Regions from separate parts of the Paenibacillus sp. J31R120 genome, predicted to be linked through region 2. Evidence: a T-box and tRNA genes for the amino acid it is inferred to sense, from the RefSeq annotation. Region 2 holds a T-box; the other regions hold tRNA genes.

Region 1 (6,289 bases), on a different contig from region 2:
TGGCTCCGTCGTCCTCCAATATGCAGCCGTGGCGTTTTCTCGTTGTGACGGACCCGGAGCTTAAGCAAAAGCTGGTTCCGATTGCGAACAATCAGCAGCAAGTGGGGGAAGCCTCGGCAATCGTATTGATTTTGGCTGACCTGGAGATGTATAAGCTGGCTGGTCCGATCTATGAGGCTGCATTCGATGCGGGATACATGACCGAGGAAATTAAAAACCGAATGATCGAGAACTCCACCAAGCTGTATTCCTCCATACCTGCCGAACGCTTGAAGGAGATTGCTGTATTCGACACCGGTCTGGTTGCGATGCAGCTGATGCTGGCTGCTCGTTCGAAGGGCTATGATACCGTGCCAATGGGCGGCTACAACCGCGAAGAGGCGGCCAAGCTGCTTGGCGTATCCAGCCGTTATCTGCCGACGCTCATGCTGCCAATCGGCAAGGCAGCGGCGCCTGGTCATCCGACAACACGGCTGCCAATCGAGCAGGTTGCGTTTTTCAACCGCATGTAATCTAGAAACGTGGTTACAACTAATCATTATAAAACGTACAAACCCGGCATCTCCGATAGGAGGCCGGGTTTTGTGTGCCCGCAGCTGCGGGGCTCATCTGCACGCGATACGATGCGAAGCCGATGTATGGATTGGGTTTGTCATTGCATGACCGAACCGCTGTCCTGTTCCTTCGGAGCTTGCTTGGTGCGGTAGAAATACCAGCAATCGTTCAGCAGCTTGATCTGCCGGCGGTCCTTCTGCTGGAATGCGCGCATCAGTTGGTTGCACAGCCACTGCGGCATACGCATCGTCCTCCTTCCGGGCCTAACCTGTTGTTCTATTACCATATGGCGGAGGGCGAATGTCCGTGCAGGTCCAAGCGAATTAGCCTAGCTGATCTTCCTCATATTCTTCGTACCACTGCTCCAGTTGAGCCTGAAGTGCGCGAATTTCGGTCAAAAGCGAGATAAGCGGATACGACTTTTCTTCAATGCCGGCAAAGTCCTTCTCCAGACCGTTAATATACTGAAGGCCTCCAATGATGGAGATAGAAGCGTCATGCAGATCGATATTGTCGCACTCAGCAACCGCATACGGCAGGCTTGGCACGCGGTCTGCAGTCAATTTATCGATTTCTTTATGGAGACGCAGATTCAGCGCACTTAGCTGGTACGCGTGAGATGCCGGCATCTCGACGAAGGACAGGGTATCCTTTTCTTTCATTAATACATAACGCATGGTAGCCATGATGGTGTAGCTCTCCCCTCGGTTTTGCTGCTCAATTTCTTGCAACGTATCATCATTCCTACTTGACAGTGTAGCTTATACACGCGTTAAAATTCAAGTAGTTGGGGGAGGCTAAGTATGGATAATCAAGCTTTGCAGCAGTGGGTGGAGCGGGTATCGCTGGAATCATTCGGCAGGCCGTTTCTGCACCAGGCTACATTTAACGGAAGGCTGAAGGCAACAGGGGGGCGGTACTTTACCCGGTCCCATCATATCGAGATTAGTCCGCATCAGCTTGCAGCATTTGGCATGGAGGAGACGGAGAAGATTATTAAGCATGAGCTGTGCCATTATCATCTCCATCTAATGAAGCGGGGCTATCGCCATCGGGATGCCGACTTCAAGACGCTGCTTGCGCATGTGGGGGGCTCCAGATATTGCAATTCGCTTCCGGAACGATCGGCAAGAAAAGCAATGCCGTTCAAATATAAGCTTACCTGCGTTCGTTGTGGAATGGAATATTTGCGGAAACGGAAGGTCGATCCTGCGCGTTATGCTTGTGGTAAATGCAGGGGAAAATTAAAGCTGTTTTTGCTTGACAAGGAAGACGGGCCATGATAAATTATTAGAAGTCACTTTAATATTCCCTGATAGCTCAGTTGGTAGAGCACTCGACTGTTAATCGAGTTGTCACAGGTTCGAGTCCTGTTCGGGGAGCCATTTCCTGGAGAAGTACCCAAGTGGCTCAAGGGGACCCTCTGCTAAGGGGTTAGACTGCGTAAGTGGTGCGAGGGTTCGAATCCCTCCTTCTCCGCCACATTTTTTTCTCAGGACTCATGCGTAAGGAGGCCGAGCATCGGTCTTTTTTATTTGTCTCAAGTTCGGAGACATGAATGATCTGAAAAAAGTGCTTGCATTATGCAGGATAAGTTGATATAATCGTTCTTGTCGCAAAAATGCGAAGGCAATAAACTTGCAACATATGGCCCGTTGGTCAAGGGGTTAAGACACCTCCCTTTCACGGAGGTAACAGGGGTTCGAATCCCCTACGGGTCACCAACCATCCTCTAAGAAGCAGCTCTTATGAGTTCGTTTCCGTCATGAGAGCCATTAGCTCAGTTGGTAGAGCACCTGACTTTTAATCAGGGTGTCGAAGGTTCGAGTCCTTCATGGCTCACCAGTTTTCTTCTTCCCTCGAAGACAGCTGGCGATGAAGGGATAGGTACAATTTCAAATGTGCGGTAGTGGTGGAATGGCAGACACGCTATCTTGAGGGGGTAGTGGGTGTATACCCGTGGAGGTTCGAGTCCTCTCTACCGCATACAACGAAAGTCCTTGCGAAAGCAGGGGCTTTTTTCTATTTGTTTATCTGATACTATGAATCAAAACTTGTTTTTACGATTTCATCTGTAGTGGTTGGTTTTATAACAGGACTGTTTTTACTAGCGTTGGCTACCATTATTAACTTACTTCAAAAACTTGTCAACAAGGAAATGATTAAGCCTGATGTTCAAATTAATAATACTGAAACAGTCTGAAACGTTAGAGCCCTCTTAGATAAGGGGCTCTTTTGATTTTTTTCTAAGAAAACATGTAAACCTTTATTATAGCTATTCACGACCACAACAAGTCATCTCCATGTGCTAACATGTGGATGAGGTGGAGCATATGGATATAAGCGGTGATAAGGTGATGTTATCCCGGTTAACTGTAGATGACTTGGACTTTATTTGTGATATCGAATGCAACACTGAGCTTTGGCATTATGAAGAAGTGGTGCAATCAGATCGTGAGGTTGTGCGTCAGGCTTATCTTGATAAGATCAATAGCGATTGCAAGGACCAACATGATTTTGTCGTGTACCTGGTGTCTGGCGATATCCGAACGCCAATTGGTCTGGCTCAAATATGGAGGTATAACGAATACAGAAAGAGCTGGGAGATCGGTTTTGCAATCCTTCCTCCGTATACTGGGCAGGGCTTTGGAACCGAAGCAGCAAAGCTGTTGTTGAAATTTGGTTTCGAAGAACTTGATGCACATAAAGTAGTGGGGATGTGCAACGCCAGAAATTCGCATTCCGCAGCGCTAATGGAGCGGATTGGCATGACAAGGGAAGCGGTGTTCAAGGAAGAGCTGTATTGGCGAGGACAATGGACCGATCAATATTATTACTCCATCCTGGAGAGGGAATATATCGCTGATGGTCGTGGAGAGCGTATCGCAGGAGCGGGAAAAAGAGCAGGAAGTTAAAAAATTTTCACTTCTAAAATGATAAACCGCTGCTTAGAATAGAAATTAGAGAGCGAGGTCATCGCTCTCTGTTCAAGACATTATGAGGCGGCATGTCCTCCGAATGGTGTGGAAGAAAATGACTCGTCAGGCCGTCAACCAATGGCGAGTTATTTTCGTTTCAAGTAGCTGAGCAATGCAAGAAGAAAAGTACCAAGCATGATGACTTCCACAGTTGTATATGTCATTCGGCATCTCTCCTTTCCTGGGAGGGAATGCCACTTCAGGCGTCTATACTTCATAAATATGGATATTTTATGAAACTAGAACATATTTTTAAGCCGTAGGGACAGTGCCCCACGGCTTTTGAATCTTTGCTTTAATGAAAGGCGGAAGGAAACTGCCGGATAATTCCGTGTGTCATCATGTCGGCCATTCCCAGCGCTTGAGGTTCGATCTGATCGTTCAGCGCAATATTTTGCTCATAATCGCCGGCAAGCCGGGTGGCCGCTTCTTCCGCAGTCAGCTTCAGATGCTCATAGAGCATCCTCTTCCATTCTTGCTCGGACCAGTAAGGATTGATTTGGCTAAAAAATAGAGCCAGAGTATCCGCATTGGCGTACCAGCGCCTATTCGCATCTTCTGCTGCAGCCGAATTGCCGGCTTGCAGCGCTTTAACGAGCTCCGCTGCAATGGCGAGATGTTCCGTGAACAACTGGTTAAATCTTGAAGCCGTTGCTGCACCGTAAAGCGGCTCCAGGAGCGCGGCAAAATCTTTGGGATTGCGCAAGAGCCTCGCTGTCGTCAGCTCTTCGTCCGGCAATCGGCCCACGATGCTGTTAATCGTTAATCGGGTCCAATAAATATGCTGCTCCCACAACGTTCTAACCTTTTGATCCAATTCAACCATCGATGATGTCCATGTGTGTGAGTGGCTTTGCCTACAATAATAATATTGAAGCGGATAATATCCGTACATGCTTCCGATCGCACTCTCCTTCAATCGATATAGCATTAGTGTATAGGCGAAGAGCTAATGCTGTGCATCACTTCATGTCGGGTTTTCATTTTATTCGCTCATCTTAAGCTTTAATTTGTTGTCGTTGATCGTTAAACAATAAGAAATAATTGGGCAAAACTTCGCAGATGCTAAACAGCGCCATTAGTTTCGTAATTGTCGATTAAGGAGGCATCAGAAAACAACGGAGCATGCACGCATGACCGCTGCTTTTCAAAACTTGATAAAGATTGCCCTACACTTAAAAAAGTAGGGCAATCTAGTGGAGTGTATGAGTTCATCTATACAACCTCTTTGACCTGAAATTATACATCTAATTTTTTGAGAACAATTGAGGCATTAACATTTGTTACTGTTCCGCCTGCTAGTGTTTGAAGAGTTACCGCTGCAGCGGAAGTATGATTGTGCAGCGTCAGCGTATCTCCTGCCGCTATAGCAATTATCGCCTGGCCGTTATTCTGCTGCGTACCTGCGCCAGAACCGTAAACCGTATTCGTGACAGGAGCACCGTTTAAAAATAACGTGAACTGATTTGGTTCTACACCTGAAACTGAGAAAGTAACTTCATAATCTCCTGCAGTCGTAATGTTAATGTTAGAAGTACCAGGTGTATGAGTAATTCCAGGAGTCGTTATACCGGTTGTACTAAAAAGGATGGGGGCCTCTAACGCAACAACTTGAGCATCCAGATTATAAATATACCCATACTCCGCAATTCCTCCAGGACCTGTTGGCCCGGTGGGTCCAGTAGCGCCATCAGTACCTGTTGCCCCAGTCGCTCCGGCGGGACCAGTCGCTCCATCGGCGCCAGTTGGGCCAGTAGATCCGGCGGGACCAGTAGCACCATCCGCGCCAGTCGCTCCGGCGGGACCAGTAGCGCCATCGGCGCCAGTCGGACCAGCGGGACCAGTCGGGCCAGTTGATCCAGCGGGACCAGTAGCCCCATCGGTACCAGTAGCCCCATCAGCACCAGTCGGGCCAGTAGATCCAGCGGGACCAGTCGCGCCATCCGCGCCAGTCGCGCCATCCGCGCCAGTCGCTCCATCGGCGCCAGTAGCCCCATCGGCGCCAGTTGGGCCAGTCGCTCCCACGGCACCAGTCGCGCCATCCGCTCCAGTCGGGCCAGTAGATCCGGCGGGACCAGTCGCGCCATCCGCGCCAGTAGCCCCATCGGCACCAGTAGCCCCATCGGCGCCAGTCGGGCCAGTTGATCCAGCGGGACCAGTAGCCCCATCGGCGCCAGTTGGGCCAGTCGCTCCCGCGGCACCAGTCGGGCCAGTTGATCCAGCGGGACCAGTAGCCCCATCTGCGCCAGTTGGGCCAGTCGCTCCCGCGGCACCAGTAGCGCCATCTGCTCCAGTCGGGCCAGTAGATCCGGCGGGACCAGTAGCGCCATCAGTACCTGTTGCCCCAGTCGCTCCGGCGGGACCAGTCGCTCCATCGGCGCCAGTCGGGCCAGTTGATCCAGCGGGACCAGTAGCCCCATCGGCGCCAGTTGGGCCAGTCGCTCCCGCGGCACCAGTAGCGCCATCTGCTCCAGTCGGGCCAGTAGATCCGGCGGGACCAGTAGCGCCATCGGCACCAGTCGCGCCATCTGCGCCAGTCGCTCCATCGGCACCAGTCGGGCCAGTTGATCCAGCGGGACCAGTCACTCCATCTGCGCCAGTCGGGCCAGTTGACCCGACGGGACCGGTAGCGCCATCGGCGCCAGTTGGTCCAGCGGGACCAGTAGCCCCATCTGCGCCAGTTGGGCCAGTTGATCCAGCGGGACCAGTAGCCCCATCTGCGCCAGTTGGGCCAGTTGATCCAGCGGGACCAGTAG
Region 2 (6,289 bases):
GGCTGCTGCTGACCGAAGGGCGCATGACCCCGGAAGAAATTCAGGAACGCGTCGCAGTCCCCGGCGGCATCACAGCGAAGGCGCTCAATCTGCTGCGGAGGGAGACGGATGGCATCTTCAACAGCCTTATTCGGACGACGCATGCCAAATTCAATGAAGACCTCGTAAAGGTTTCTACCGCATTTTACGGCGAAGAGGTGAACGGACAATAGCTGTTCTTCAGCTAAAGCCCGCTCACCTCTTTGGGTTGCGAGTTTGATTCGATTAGTTGGCTACAATATTAACTAGCTTGCCTTTGACTGCGACTACCTTGCGAACCGTCTTGCCTGCGATCAGCTCCTGCACTTTCTCCAGACCCTTCGCAAGCGACTCCATGTCTGCTTCGTTCGTATCCGCGGCAATCGATATACGTTCGACGATTTTGCCGTTCACTTGTACAACGATCTCCACTTCCTGATCGACCGTCCATGCTTCCTCATAGGTTGGCCAAGCCGCATAGCTGATCGTTCCTTCCTGACCAAGCTTCTCCCACAGCTCTTCCGCGATATGCGGTGCGATTGGAGACAGCATCTGCACGAACTGCGCCATCGCTTCGCGAGGCAGCACGTCTGTCTTATACGCTTCGTTCACAAAGATCATCAGTTGGCTGATTACGGTATTGAAGCGCAGGTTCTCGTAATCATCCGTAATTTTTTTAATGGAACGATGCCATGTGCGCTTGAATGCATCGGTCGTCTCGCCGTCGCCAATCTTGGAACTGATTGTTCCGTCTTCATTCACGAACAGGCGCCATACACGAGCCAGGAAGCGGTAGGTGCCTTCCACGCCATTCGTATTCCAAGGCTTCGTTGCTTCGAGCGGCCCCATGAACATCTCGTACATCCGCAGGGTATCCGCGCCGAACTCGTTCACGATATCGTCCGGATTGATGACATTGCCGCGCGACTTGGACATCTTCTCATTGTTCATGCCGAGAATCATGCCTTGGTTCACCAGCTTCTGGAACGGCTCCTTCGTATGAACGACGCCCAGATCGTACAGCACCTTATGCCAGAAGCGCGCGTACAGAAGATGCAGTACGGCATGCTCCGCGCCGCCGATGTACAAGTCTACCGGCAGCCATTCCTTCTGCTTCTCCGGCGAGCAAATCTCCTTGTCGTTCTTCGGATCGATGAAGCGCAGATAATACCAGCAGCTTCCTGCCCATTGAGGCATCGTATTCGTCTCCCGGCGAGCCTTCATGCCCGTCTCCGGATCAACGGTGTTGACCCATTCGGTCACGTTCGCCAGCGGTGACTCTCCCGTGCCGGAAGGCTTGATTGCATCCACATCCGGCAGCAGCAGCGGCAATTGATCTTCCGGTACCGGCTTCATCGTGCCGTCTTCCAGATGGAGGATCGGAATCGGCTCTCCCCAGTAGCGCTGGCGGCTGAACAGCCAGTCGCGCAAGCGATAGGTTACCTTCGCCTTGCCCTTGCCCGTCTCTTCCAGACGTCCGATGATCGCTTTGATCGCTTCTTCGTTATTCAGTCCGTTCAGGAAATCAGAGTTCACATGCGCACCGTCACCCGCATAGGCTTCCTCGGTTATGTCTCCGCCTGCCACTACCTCGATAATCGGCAGATCGAATTGCTTCGCGAACTCCCAGTCTCTCGCATCGTGGCCCGGAACCGCCATAATGGCGCCCGTACCATAACCGGCAAGCACATAATCGGCAATCCAGATTGGCGTCTTAGCGCCGTTGACCGGATTAATCGCATACGCACCCGTGAAGACGCCCGTCTTGTCCTTCGCCAGATCCGTACGCTCCAGATCGCTCTTGCGGGCTGCCGCTTCCTGATAAGCCTCTACCGCCGCTTTCTGTTGGGCTGTTGTAATCGCGGCAACCAGCTCATGCTCTGGCGCCAGCACGCAATAAGTTGCGCCGAACAGCGTGTCCGGGCGTGTCGTAAAGACAACCAGCGAGCCCTCATGCCCGTCAATGTCGAACGTTACTTCCGCGCCCGTCGACTTACCGATCCAGTTGCGCTGCATATCCTTAATGCTCTCGGACCAATCCAGCTCTTCCAGATCGTCCAGCAAACGATCTGCGTATTCAGTAATTTTCAGAATCCATTGACGCATCGGCTTGCGGACGACTGGATGACCGCCGCGCTCGCTCTTGCCATCAATCACTTCTTCATTCGCAAGTACAGTGCCAAGCGCTGGACACCAGTTGACAGGCACTTCTGCTACATATGCCAGACCGCGCTTGTACAGCTGGATAAAAATCCATTGCGTCCATTTATAATAATCCGGGTCCGTCGTGCTGAATTCGCGATCCCAATCGTAGGAGAAGCCCAGCGATTTGATCTGACGGCGGAAATTGTCAATATTTTTGAACGTAATATCTCTAGGATGCTGGCCAGTGTCCAGAGCATGCTGCTCAGCCGGCAAGCCGAATGCGTCCCACCCCATCGGATGAAGCACATTGTACCCCTTCATTCGCTTATAGCGCGATACGATATCGGTAGCCGTATAACCTTCCGGATGGCCTACATGAAGACCCGCTCCCGAAGGATACGGGAACATATCCAGAGCATAGAACTTCGGCTTCCCTGGTTCTTCCTTTGTTTGGAACGACTTGTTCGCGTCCCAGTATTGCTGCCATTTCGGCTCAATCGCAAGCGGATTGTAGCCGTGTCGTTGCTGTTCCTGAGTCATTCGTACTTCCTCCTAATCGTCTTAAAAACATAAAAACCTCCCGCCCCCAGCGGATTAACGCTAGGGACGAGAGGATATTCTCCCGTGGTACCACCCTAGTTAGCATCAGGCATGCCCTGCCCTAGCTCACTTGACGTCCCTAACGCGGACGATTCGGAACGACTTGCCTTCAGCTTCCTGAAGGTTGCCCGTTCGGCTCCGAGGCGAGCTTCCCTGCGCACATGGTCCGGCTTCCACCAACCGCCGGCTCTCTAATCCAATGCAACGCCTGTACTGTTCCTCTTCAACGCCATGATATAAGTCAAACAATTACTACCGATTATATAAGTCCCCGCTCTTGCATGTCAAGCTACATCGGTCTTGCAGCTCATAATTCGATATCAAGCGGTCTCTCTGGCCAAGCTCCTTCTGTTTGAGACAAACGTCAAGCATACCATGGCCATAAGCGCACCGTGCATAAGTATTCCTAAGATGGCCGTATAACCGCTCGCAATAAAGCCCAGCATCCACAATCCGAACGGTGGTATCTGAATAAGGAAAATCGCCGCAAGTGCCACAATAAGCAAGCCGTCATTGAGTCCTTCCTTCATCCAGCGGCGAGCAGCCATCAATCCCAGCAGTAAGACCCCGATGACGATGGAGCACATACTCCAGAACCGGACAGTCTCTCGTTCCGAACCCGCTTCTGATCCCAGAAAGTCAGCGGCAAGCCAAGACGTTCCAATGTAAGCCAAACCTGCTGCAATCGATACTGCTCCGGCTAATATGATAATGGTACGTGTCATACTCATAGCTCCTTTACACCGAATGCTTGCATCAAGATACCTGTCAGTATATTCATTCGTCTTCTTCATCCGCCACTGCCTTCATGATCCAATAGGCTACTACACGGAATGCTTCCCGGCGTTCATCTGCGAACTTCATGACTTGCTTTCCATGAATCTCCATCTACTTCTATCTTTCTAACGCGTCCAACCTCCTGCAGGTTGCATACCATGTCTCATTTTTTCAATCTGAACTGCTGTCCATCCACCCCTTCTTAGTCCATAAAAAAAAGGTCCCCCGAAGGGAACCTCAACATGCAATCTCTTTTCGATCTCATCTCGACTGTCTTCATCAGACCTTGCGATCAGCCCCTGCCGATAATCCAAGCAAGCCGTATACAACCGAGATACCGATAATAAGCAAGAGCGGCACATTCCAGCTCCCAGTCCAATCATGAATAAGGCCGAATAATAGGGGACCGTTTGCAGCCAGCAGATATCCAACTGCTTGCGCCATACCGGACAGCTCCGCGGCTTGTTCCGTAGTGCTTGCGCACAGCGCAAATAACATTAACCCAAGACCAAAACCTCCGCCTATACCAAGCCCGAGAATGATCATACTGAGGAACACCCAGGATTGATTGCCCAAAAGCAAAATAAGATACCCCATGCTAAACAGGCTGGAGGTGAGCATGACGAGCCCCCGTTGGCTCGCTCTTTTGCCTGCCAGTATTGAGGATCGACAGACGGATTTGGTCAATAATCGGTCCAACCGCTGTAATGGGGGCTCGCAATACGAGCGCCACCAGAATAATGCTTAATACAAGCAGCCATGCCGGCCCTCCGGATTTCCCCGATGACTTCAGGCTGCTGATGCGCTTGCGCTCACCTGACTGACTATTACTGTTAAGCATGCTTTATTTCTTTACACGGTACCAATAGTCATATCGCGTCATGAATCCCAGCTTGTCATATAGTCGATTCGCTGCCGTATTATTTTTCACCACAAGCAGATAGGACATCCTGACGCCCTGTCCCCTCGCCCATCCCAGCAAACCACGGGTCAGCCGCTCGCCATAACCGCGCCCGCGCTCGGTGGGGTCCGTTACGATATCGTATAATCCGGCGTATCCGTCCTCCAGCACGACCAATCCCGCTGCAACCGGAACCTCTTCACGTTTGTACAGACCAAAAGCCCTTCGCAAGGGATGTCCGGCCAGCATGCGCCGTGTCGTTTCCTTTTGGCAGTCGCTGAGACCCTGGAAACGAGCAATGGCATCCAGCCATTCATCCGTCAATTCCGGCCAGCAGTGAAATCCATCCCCCTGTCTAGGTACAGGTAGATCAACGATTGAAGCCGTCTTGACCTGCGTTTGATCAATCCGTTCATACCCAAGCTCCTCCAGTCTCGCGTCCAAATGCGCTGGCTCTGCAAAGGGCGTTATTTTAAAAACAGTCGGCTGACCTTGAGCACGGTACAGCTCTTCGCAACGGTTGATTTGCTCATCCAGATTGCCGCTGTATCCATAGAGGGGCTGAACGGAGTTGGATCGCTTGGTGTAGCCGTCGGCAAAGCGAAGCAGCCAGCCATCGTACAGAACCGTCTGCAGGGCTGGCCAGCCGTTCAGGCTCATTTCCTCTATCCGTTTGTCACTCTGTTCTCTATCTTCCAATATCTCCTTCTCCCCTCTTGCTCGCTTCGCAGGGAGGGATGCGGAATCGCTCCAACTGGTCGTAACGTTTCTCTTTCGTCAGGATCTCGGCCTGCTTATACCCTAACAGATCAAAGTGAGGGTATTCCGCCCGCTTATGTATATACATTGGGTTCAAGCCGTTCTCCCTGCACCAATCGGCCAGCTTGTCCAGATCCGAGCAGCCTACTTTCGTAACGGTTCGTACGTCAGGAAAGCGGTCGTCCAGCCAATAATGAGTCAAAAAGGCGATCTCCCCCCGCGATACGCTCGCCTTCCATGCTTTCATCTCGACGCGGGTAATGCCGAATGCCATAAAGCCGCTCCTCCTTGCCTGCCGCTAAGCCCATGATCTTTAAACCCATTGAATTACGACAAAATCTCCTTAACGCGGCCGACTGCTCCGTCCTGCAGCCTTACTTTAATGCCGTGCGGATGCTGCGGAGAATTGGTCAAGATGTCTTTCACAACGCCTCTGGTCAGCTTTCCGGTCCGCTGATCTTGTTTCAGCACAATATGTACTTCCAGTCCCGGCTTGATCATAGAGCGGTTGGTTCCTGATGTCTGCATGTTCTCATTCCTCTTCGTTGATGATGGCTATAAGCATAGCATATGCATTTGGAAGATGCACATGTTCCCCGCAACTGTTATACTTAGCATCATATGACATGAAATGAGGAACTTATCGCATGGCTAACGCATTCCAAGCACTCGGCGTATCCCGGGAGCTGAACGACTTATTGAAACAGGCTGGCATCAGCGAGCCGACCCCTGTACAGCGGCAGACTATACCGCTGCTTATGAACGGCAAAGATGTGATCGCGCAAGCTCAGACAGGCACAGGCAAGACACTGGCCTTCGCCTTGCCCATTCTGGAGCGGATCAACGTAAATAAAGAGCAGGTTCAAGCGCTAATTCTAACTCCGACACGGGAATTGGCTATTCAAATTACGGCCGAGATGAAGAAGCTGGCCCCGGCCATCGGCGCCAATGTCCTGGCTGCTTACGGCGGACAAGATGTTGATGCCCAAATTCGCAAGCTCCAGCGCGCTCCCCATATTGTGGTCGCGACACCTGGTCGTCTGATTGACCATATGACTCGCGGTACTGTCAGTCTGGGCAAGCTGTCGA
Region 3 (6,289 bases), on a different contig from region 2:
GTGAAAATGGGAGAGGAGCGTTAACGGCCAATGATCCATTGCGAAGGACTAGTTAAAATCTACAAAACAGACGATCTCGAGGTCGTTGCACTGCAAGGTCTGAATCTGACTGTCGAGGACGGCGAGCTGATGGCCATTATCGGCAACAGCGGCAGCGGCAAATCGACGCTTCTCAATACACTTGGAGGACTTGACCGGCCATCAGCCGGTCAGGTTAAAGTCGGTCCATGGGACCTGCTTAAAATTACGGAAGAGGAATTGGTGCAGTACAAGCGGGATACGGTCGGCTTTATCTGGCAGAACAATGCCCGCAACCTCTTGCCTTATCTAAGCGCGCTTGAGAATGTGGAGATGCCGATGATGCTCTCCGGCAAGACGGATCGCGCGTACGCGAAGCAACTGCTGGAGTGGGTCGGATTGAAGGAGCGGATGCACAACAAGCTGCATCAGCTCTCCGGTGGTGAGCAGCAGCGGGTAGCCATTGCGATCTCTCTGTCGAACCGTCCCAAGCTTCTGCTGGCGGATGAGCCAACAGGCTCTGTCGATACCGCTACCTCCGACATGATTATGGGCATCTTCCGGAAGCTGAACCGGGAGATCGGCATCACGATTGTCATCGTTACGCATGACATGACCTTGGCTGGCAAGGTTGACCGCGTCGTGGCCATACGTGACGGTCTCACTAGTACGGAATTTATTAAACGCAATCCCAATATTACGGATGGGGGGGATTTAATTCAGTCTGCGGGCCGAAACCTCAATTCCGTTCATGAAGCGTACGTGGTTGTGGACCGGGTCGGACGGCTTCAGGTGCCGAAGGAGTATCTTACGGCACTGGGTATTAAAGATAAAGCATCCATGGAATTCGACGGAGAGCGGATCGTCATCTCTTCACCAAAATCATTAGGAGGTAGTGGCAATGAATAAAAATGGCCAAATCAAATCTCGTTTTTCAAGATGGACGATGATTGCTCTGACGCTCACGCTCCTTACCGGCTTGCTGTCCGCATGCAGCGGAGGCAACGATCCGTCTAAGGCTGAGTCGTCAGTCATACGTATCGGCGTACTGTATGGCGGTGCCGACAATGAGCCTTACTTCCGTCAGCAGTATACGGATATGTTCGAGATGCAAAATCCGAACGTACAGTTCGAAATTGTAGGCGCGATCAACTACGAAGATCAGCGTTATGTACAGACAGAGCCTGGCAAAGAACAAGAACAGCCTGATCCGTATGAAAAAATGAAAGAAATGATGACGGGCCAAAACCCGGTTGACGTCGTCGTATTGGATTACAACATGCTGCGCCGATTCACGCAAGACAATCTGCTGCAGCCGCTTGATCCGATGATTCAGAAGGACAAATTTGATATTAGCGACTATGTGCCAACGGTTATCGACGGCATCAAGTCGGTAGGCGACAACAACATCTATGCGCTGACGCCGACGTTTACGTCTTCGGCACTCTTTTATAACAAAAAGATCTTTGCAGATATGAATATTGAGCCTCCTACGGACAAAATGCAATGGGAGGACATCTTCAACAAAGCTCGTCAGGTAGCGAGCGGCGAGGGTGAAGACCGCGTCTTTGGCTTCTCCTTCAATCGCTGGGCTAACGATCCATTCAGTGACGCAAACTACTATAGCAATGCCCTGCAGCTGCGTTATTGGGATGAAAAAGGCGAGACGATGCTGGTCAATAATGATCAATGGCTAAATGTATGGGATTCAGTGTACGGTCTTCACAAAGACAAGATCGTACCAGATCAGCAGCATATGAATCAGCTGTATGAAAAGAGAAGCAGCAGCTCGGATGCGCCATTCGATCCATTCTTCGGCGATTTGTTCTTGAGCGGCAATGTCGCCATGATGATCGGCGAATCGTATTACGTGAACGAGCTTCGCAGAGCCAACGACAATGCTGGGAATATTAAAGATTTTAATATGGTAGACTGGGATGTCGTAACAGTGCCAGTAAGTGCAGCAAATCCGGATGCGGGCGGCAATATCGGCCTCAGCCAGCTGATGGGCATTAACTCGAAGGCACAAAATCCGGATGGTGCTTGGGACTTCGTCAAGTTCTCGAACAGTAAGGAATGGGCAAAGCTGAAATCGAGAAGCAATTATGAGCTTGTAGCGCGCAAGGAATTCTTGAAGCCGGTTGGCGACTTGACGTACAATATCGACGCGTTCACTTCGCTTAAGCCGCTGCCGCCAGTATCCAATAATGACGATAAGCTGTCTCGTGAGAAGCCGGGTCTGTGGCAAGCTCAGAGCTTTGGCTACGAGCTGTTCCAAGAGGTCATGAACGGCACCAAGACGACGAAGGAAGCGCTCGCTGAGTGGGAGACGAAAGGCAACGCCGCGCTTCAGCAAACAAACGCAGGCGGGGGCGATGGCAACATCGATATTATGCCTATGCCAAGAGCGATGACGGAAGAAGAAGCTGTAAAAGCTGCTGCTGGGGAAATTGATGTGGAAGAAGTATCAGTTGACGAAGTAGCAGTTGAAGAATAAGGAATGAATAAAGCCGCTGTACAGCCTCTAGAGGCCGTACAGCGGCTTTATTCATGTTCAGGAGCTGGAGACGTTCCCTTCCAGTTGGAAGGATTGATAAGCCGTCCAGGCTCCTTGGTCGGTCTGGTAAAGCAGATGGATTCTATCCACATGGCTGGTATAGCGGATCTGACTTAGTTTCAGCTTGCCGTGAAGATCATGCAGTTCGCCTTCGGCCATCCCTTGCCCGATCGTCACATGGGGCGTATAGACGTATTTCGGCTGTGTGATGGCTAGTGGTCCGCTGCAGATTGCTTCATGCAGCTTGATGACCGGGGCAGGGTCCTCCAGCGCATAATACAGGACAGGGCTAACTGGAAAAAAGGTGGAGACGCGATTGAAGGTCATTTGGAATGGAGATGCGTGGCTCGCTGCAGCTTTTATCTGCTGGATCGCCTGCTGCAGCTGCTCATCGCTCCAATTCTCTGCTTCACGCAGCGTCATATGGGGAGGAATATGGCAGTAATGCGGGTCATGACGAATGCGCCAGCTATTGGCGGCATCCTGAACTTCCTTCTCCGGGAATATGGCAATACCGAATTGCATTGCATTCAGCTCCTTTCCAAGGTTATGGTGGCTTGTTACTATTAGTATACCCGAAACATGGAATCGCTAAGAACAGAACATGCTTGTAAACGCATATTTTGGGGTATTCTATACGCAACATCGGCGCAAATGGAGGCATGCTTTCATGAAATGGGTATATTGGCTTCGCTTGTATGAGACGAAATTTCAAGCGGGATGCTTGGTGAAGCGTATGGAAAATGACTGGTGGATCTATGGCTATGATTGCCCTCGTGAGGTGGAGGTTTTTCGCTCGCGCAAGGGACGATATGGGGTACGTTTTCTCCCGTAGCATATTTTAGAAAATAATGCTTGACTGTAAGTATTGACCTATAGTATATTAATTCATGTCGCCATTTATTGAAGCTATTGTTCAAATGGAAATTGTCGCGGGGTGGAGCAGCTCGGTAGCTCGTCGGGCTCATAACCCGAAGGCCGCAGGTTCAAATCCTGCCCCCGCAACCAAACTTGTCGATCAATACGTTGAAATATACGTTATTCGAGGGCCCTTAGCTCAGTTGGTTAGAGCGGTCGGCTCATAACCGATTGGTCGGGGGTTCGAGTCCCTCAGGGCCCACCATTTGTCTTAGCATCACCATGCCGGGGTGGCGGAACTGGCAGACGCACAGGACTTAAAATCCTGCGGTGGGTGACCACCGTACGGGTTCGATTCCCGTCCTCGGCACCACATAGGTATTGCGAAATCCCTTGTTATGAGAGGGATTTTTTGTTTGTATTTTTTTGACACTCATGAGGAATGAGTGTCTTTTTTGTTTTTGGGGACGGAGTGGGGACAAACTTTTAGCTTGAAATGTAATCATCCTTAAAAATAGAATTGAAGCATTTCCTTTCAGATGATTAATTCGGAGCGCATCAGTATGCACATATGGAATAGCTGTTCGCCACAGATACGCTGCTTGCTTATGCTATGTGGCAGGTAAATAAAGAAAAATTACGAGATTTGTCCGTCTGAAATTGCTATTAACTTTCGAATAGTATAGAAGGCACACAACTGAAACCAACAGGAAGGGATTGAGCGGGAATGGAACGCCTTATCATTTCAGAAGATGATATGGTGCAGGAATCGATAGAATTCGCTAATGTATACCCGATTTTAATAAGTGAAATTGATCATATTGAAGCCGTGCGTGGCAAGCTGAACGACTTTCAGCTGATGCTGGCCGTATCTCGGGCCAAGGATGCGGTGGGGATTCTGGGCTGGGAGCGTCGGCTTACCGTAAACGCGGCATTGGAAAAATACGCAAGCATCTATCGGGAATTCGGCAGGGAAGAAGCGGATGACTGGGTTGCTGGAACGTTCGGTTTTATGATTAACTGGAGCCAGACCACCGAACAGGCGATACCCGAGGAGCAGCAGCCATCCTCGAATGCGGATGTCGATGCGTTGTCGACCGACGGAACCTTCGAGCCTGCTGGACCTCGTCTGGAAGAAATCTCCGAGAGGATCGCGGAGAAAGAAGCGGAGTTGCTGCAGCTTTACCGGGAGTATTATCGGCTTGCCAATCAAGATTCATAAGAGACGATAGGAGAGAGTAGGCAATGTAATGGTGGCTTCTCTCTATGATTGAATTGAGGTAAATGCCAATTCTTATGCCAACGTATACGTAGGCACCGTAAAACTAAGCTTCAATCCATAGAGAAATTCTCCGATTGTACGATCCGAGTATAACACGTCAGTTTAATGAAACAGCGATAGCCTGGGACTTTATTTTCACGTCCTCTGCTATCGCTGTTTCAATTTCTAAGGTGAGTCTAAACCCTATGTCGTCGTAGCGTGTACGGCAGTCAGCGCCGTCTACAGACGGTAAAACTGGTGGTTCGACTTGATATAAGTGACATCGTTGTCGCAGGTTACAGAGTGCTCGCCGTGGGTGACGATCCGAATATTGGCGTCCAACAGTTCTTTGTCACGGTACACGGCGATAAGCTGGGAGAAGACGCGCATTCTCTCGAAATCCTGATCCGATACGAGTTGACGATTTACTTGTTTCATAACTTGGCCCCTTTATTGGTTGAAATGGGTTGGGAAAAAAGATAAAAGTCATATTTATTGTAACAGCTCACCCGTCTAATGAAAATGAACTATCATTTTTTCGCCATTGTGCCCCATTTCCGTAAAAACGCACATATTCCCCTTAATATCGCCAATCATTGCGGCCGGGATCTTATCCTATAATGAGGTTAACTCACAAAATAGGAGGTCTTGGAAAATGTTGATGCTACGCAGCAGAAAACCGATATCGATACTGCTGGCGATTGTAATGCTGCTGTCTACGCTGGTTGCCGGACCGATGTTTCCGTTCGACAAGGACAACGCAGTCTGGGCAGCGTAGGGCCCTCAGCCGGCAGGCGATTTCGTGCGCATCAAAAACAAGTGGACAGGCCATTATTTGTACGAGGATGAAAGCAGTATCGTTCAATACGGCTTACATTGGCTGCCGATGTAAGCTCGCATTGGGCGATTGAAGACGTAATAAATGAAAACGCTTCCAAGTCCATTCGCGCCAATCGACACGACAGTACATATCGGCCGCGGACATTGCCGGACGCAGCAGCGCGCTGAAGCTGACGGACAAATAGACGCTTCCGGTCAGCCGAAGCTAGAGTGAATGACAAAAAGAAACGGCGTCTGAACCATAAGAGGTTCGGACGCCGTTTTGCTGTGTTCGACTTTCGGCTGGAAGCTGTAACATGATACACCTGCTGCACGCTCGAGGAGAGATCTGGAGGTGGCCTTCATATACAATCTCCTGAACGCAGAGTTCATGGAACATAAAAAAGTTCCTTTAACCCGCATGCTTAAAGGACTCCCTCTCCAATTTGCTTGACGTAGAAGATGGTGTATGAAGACCGTTGCAAAATATATAATCCTGCGGTGGGTGACCACCGTACGGGTTCGATTCTCGTCCTCGGCACCACATAAAAATGAAAAATCCCTTGATATGGAAGGTTCTTTTATTTATGACACTCTTGAGGAAGAGTGTTTTTTGTTTTGTTAGAGCTGCTCTCTAAGATATGCTGCAGAATTAATGTGCTTACCAATGTCAAGAACATAGTGATTCATCTTCTACGCTTTAACAATGAGTTTCAAATAACTTGGATCCTTAATTAGTTATCATAGACTATTTAACATATTTGGATATAATAGTA

Evidence for each region. The T-box of region 2 lies ahead of leuS (leucine--tRNA ligase). A T-box ahead of a tRNA ligase gene usually reads a tRNA of that ligase, here a tRNA-Leu.
Region 1: it encodes a tRNA-Leu, which carries the amino acid that the T-box ahead of leuS (leucine--tRNA ligase) is inferred to sense. The anticodon was not compared.
Region 3: it encodes a tRNA-Leu, which carries the amino acid that the T-box ahead of leuS (leucine--tRNA ligase) is inferred to sense. The anticodon was not compared.

What each region holds. Positions count from the first base shown of each region.
Region 1 covers NZ_JBWDNN010000002.1:1,319,885-1,326,173, forward strand. The annotation lists gene AC0YNW_RS12170 (nitroreductase family protein) at 1-512, shown strand, start outside; gene cmpA (cortex morphogenetic protein CmpA) at 653-796, opposite strand; gene AC0YNW_RS12180 (hydrolase/acyltransferase) at 879-1,241, opposite strand; gene AC0YNW_RS12185 (SprT family protein) at 1,359-1,838, shown strand; tRNA gene AC0YNW_RS12190 (tRNA-Asn) at 1,865-1,940, shown strand; tRNA gene AC0YNW_RS12195 (tRNA-Ser) at 1,947-2,037, shown strand; tRNA gene AC0YNW_RS12200 (tRNA-Glu) at 2,205-2,279, shown strand; tRNA gene AC0YNW_RS12205 (tRNA-Lys) at 2,325-2,400, shown strand; tRNA gene AC0YNW_RS12210 (tRNA-Leu) at 2,459-2,541, shown strand; gene AC0YNW_RS12215 (GNAT family N-acetyltransferase) at 2,889-3,470, shown strand; gene AC0YNW_RS12220 (acetylglutamate kinase) at 3,829-4,359, opposite strand; partial or broken gene AC0YNW_RS12225 (collagen-like domain-containing protein) at 4,773-6,289, opposite strand, start outside.
Region 2 covers NZ_JBWDNN010000003.1:603,044-609,332, forward strand. The annotation lists gene comER (late competence protein ComER) at 1-212, shown strand, start outside; gene leuS (leucine--tRNA ligase) at 265-2,703, opposite strand; T-box leader at 2,763-2,999, opposite strand; gene AC0YNW_RS15350 (hypothetical protein) at 3,084-3,488, opposite strand; gene AC0YNW_RS15355 (hypothetical protein) at 3,820-4,161, opposite strand; gene AC0YNW_RS15360 (hypothetical protein) at 4,139-4,381, opposite strand; gene AC0YNW_RS15365 (GNAT family N-acetyltransferase) at 4,385-5,140, opposite strand; gene AC0YNW_RS15370 (hypothetical protein) at 5,130-5,474, opposite strand; gene AC0YNW_RS15375 (YwbE family protein) at 5,528-5,728, opposite strand; gene AC0YNW_RS15380 (DEAD/DEAH box helicase) at 5,848-6,289, shown strand, end outside.
Region 3 covers NZ_JBWDNN010000001.1:636,132-642,420, forward strand. The annotation lists gene AC0YNW_RS02775 (ABC transporter permease) at 1-24, shown strand, start outside; gene AC0YNW_RS02780 (ABC transporter ATP-binding protein) at 31-927, shown strand; gene AC0YNW_RS02785 (ABC transporter substrate-binding protein) at 920-2,515, shown strand; gene AC0YNW_RS02790 (2'-5' RNA ligase family protein) at 2,573-3,100, opposite strand; gene AC0YNW_RS02795 (hypothetical protein) at 3,246-3,410, shown strand; tRNA gene AC0YNW_RS02800 (tRNA-Met) at 3,507-3,583, shown strand; tRNA gene AC0YNW_RS02805 (tRNA-Ile) at 3,622-3,698, shown strand; tRNA gene AC0YNW_RS02810 (tRNA-Leu) at 3,718-3,806, shown strand; gene AC0YNW_RS02815 (hypothetical protein) at 4,161-4,655, shown strand; gene AC0YNW_RS02820 (hypothetical protein) at 4,935-5,132, opposite strand; gene AC0YNW_RS02825 (hypothetical protein) at 5,350-5,472, shown strand; gene AC0YNW_RS02830 (hypothetical protein) at 5,617-5,748, shown strand.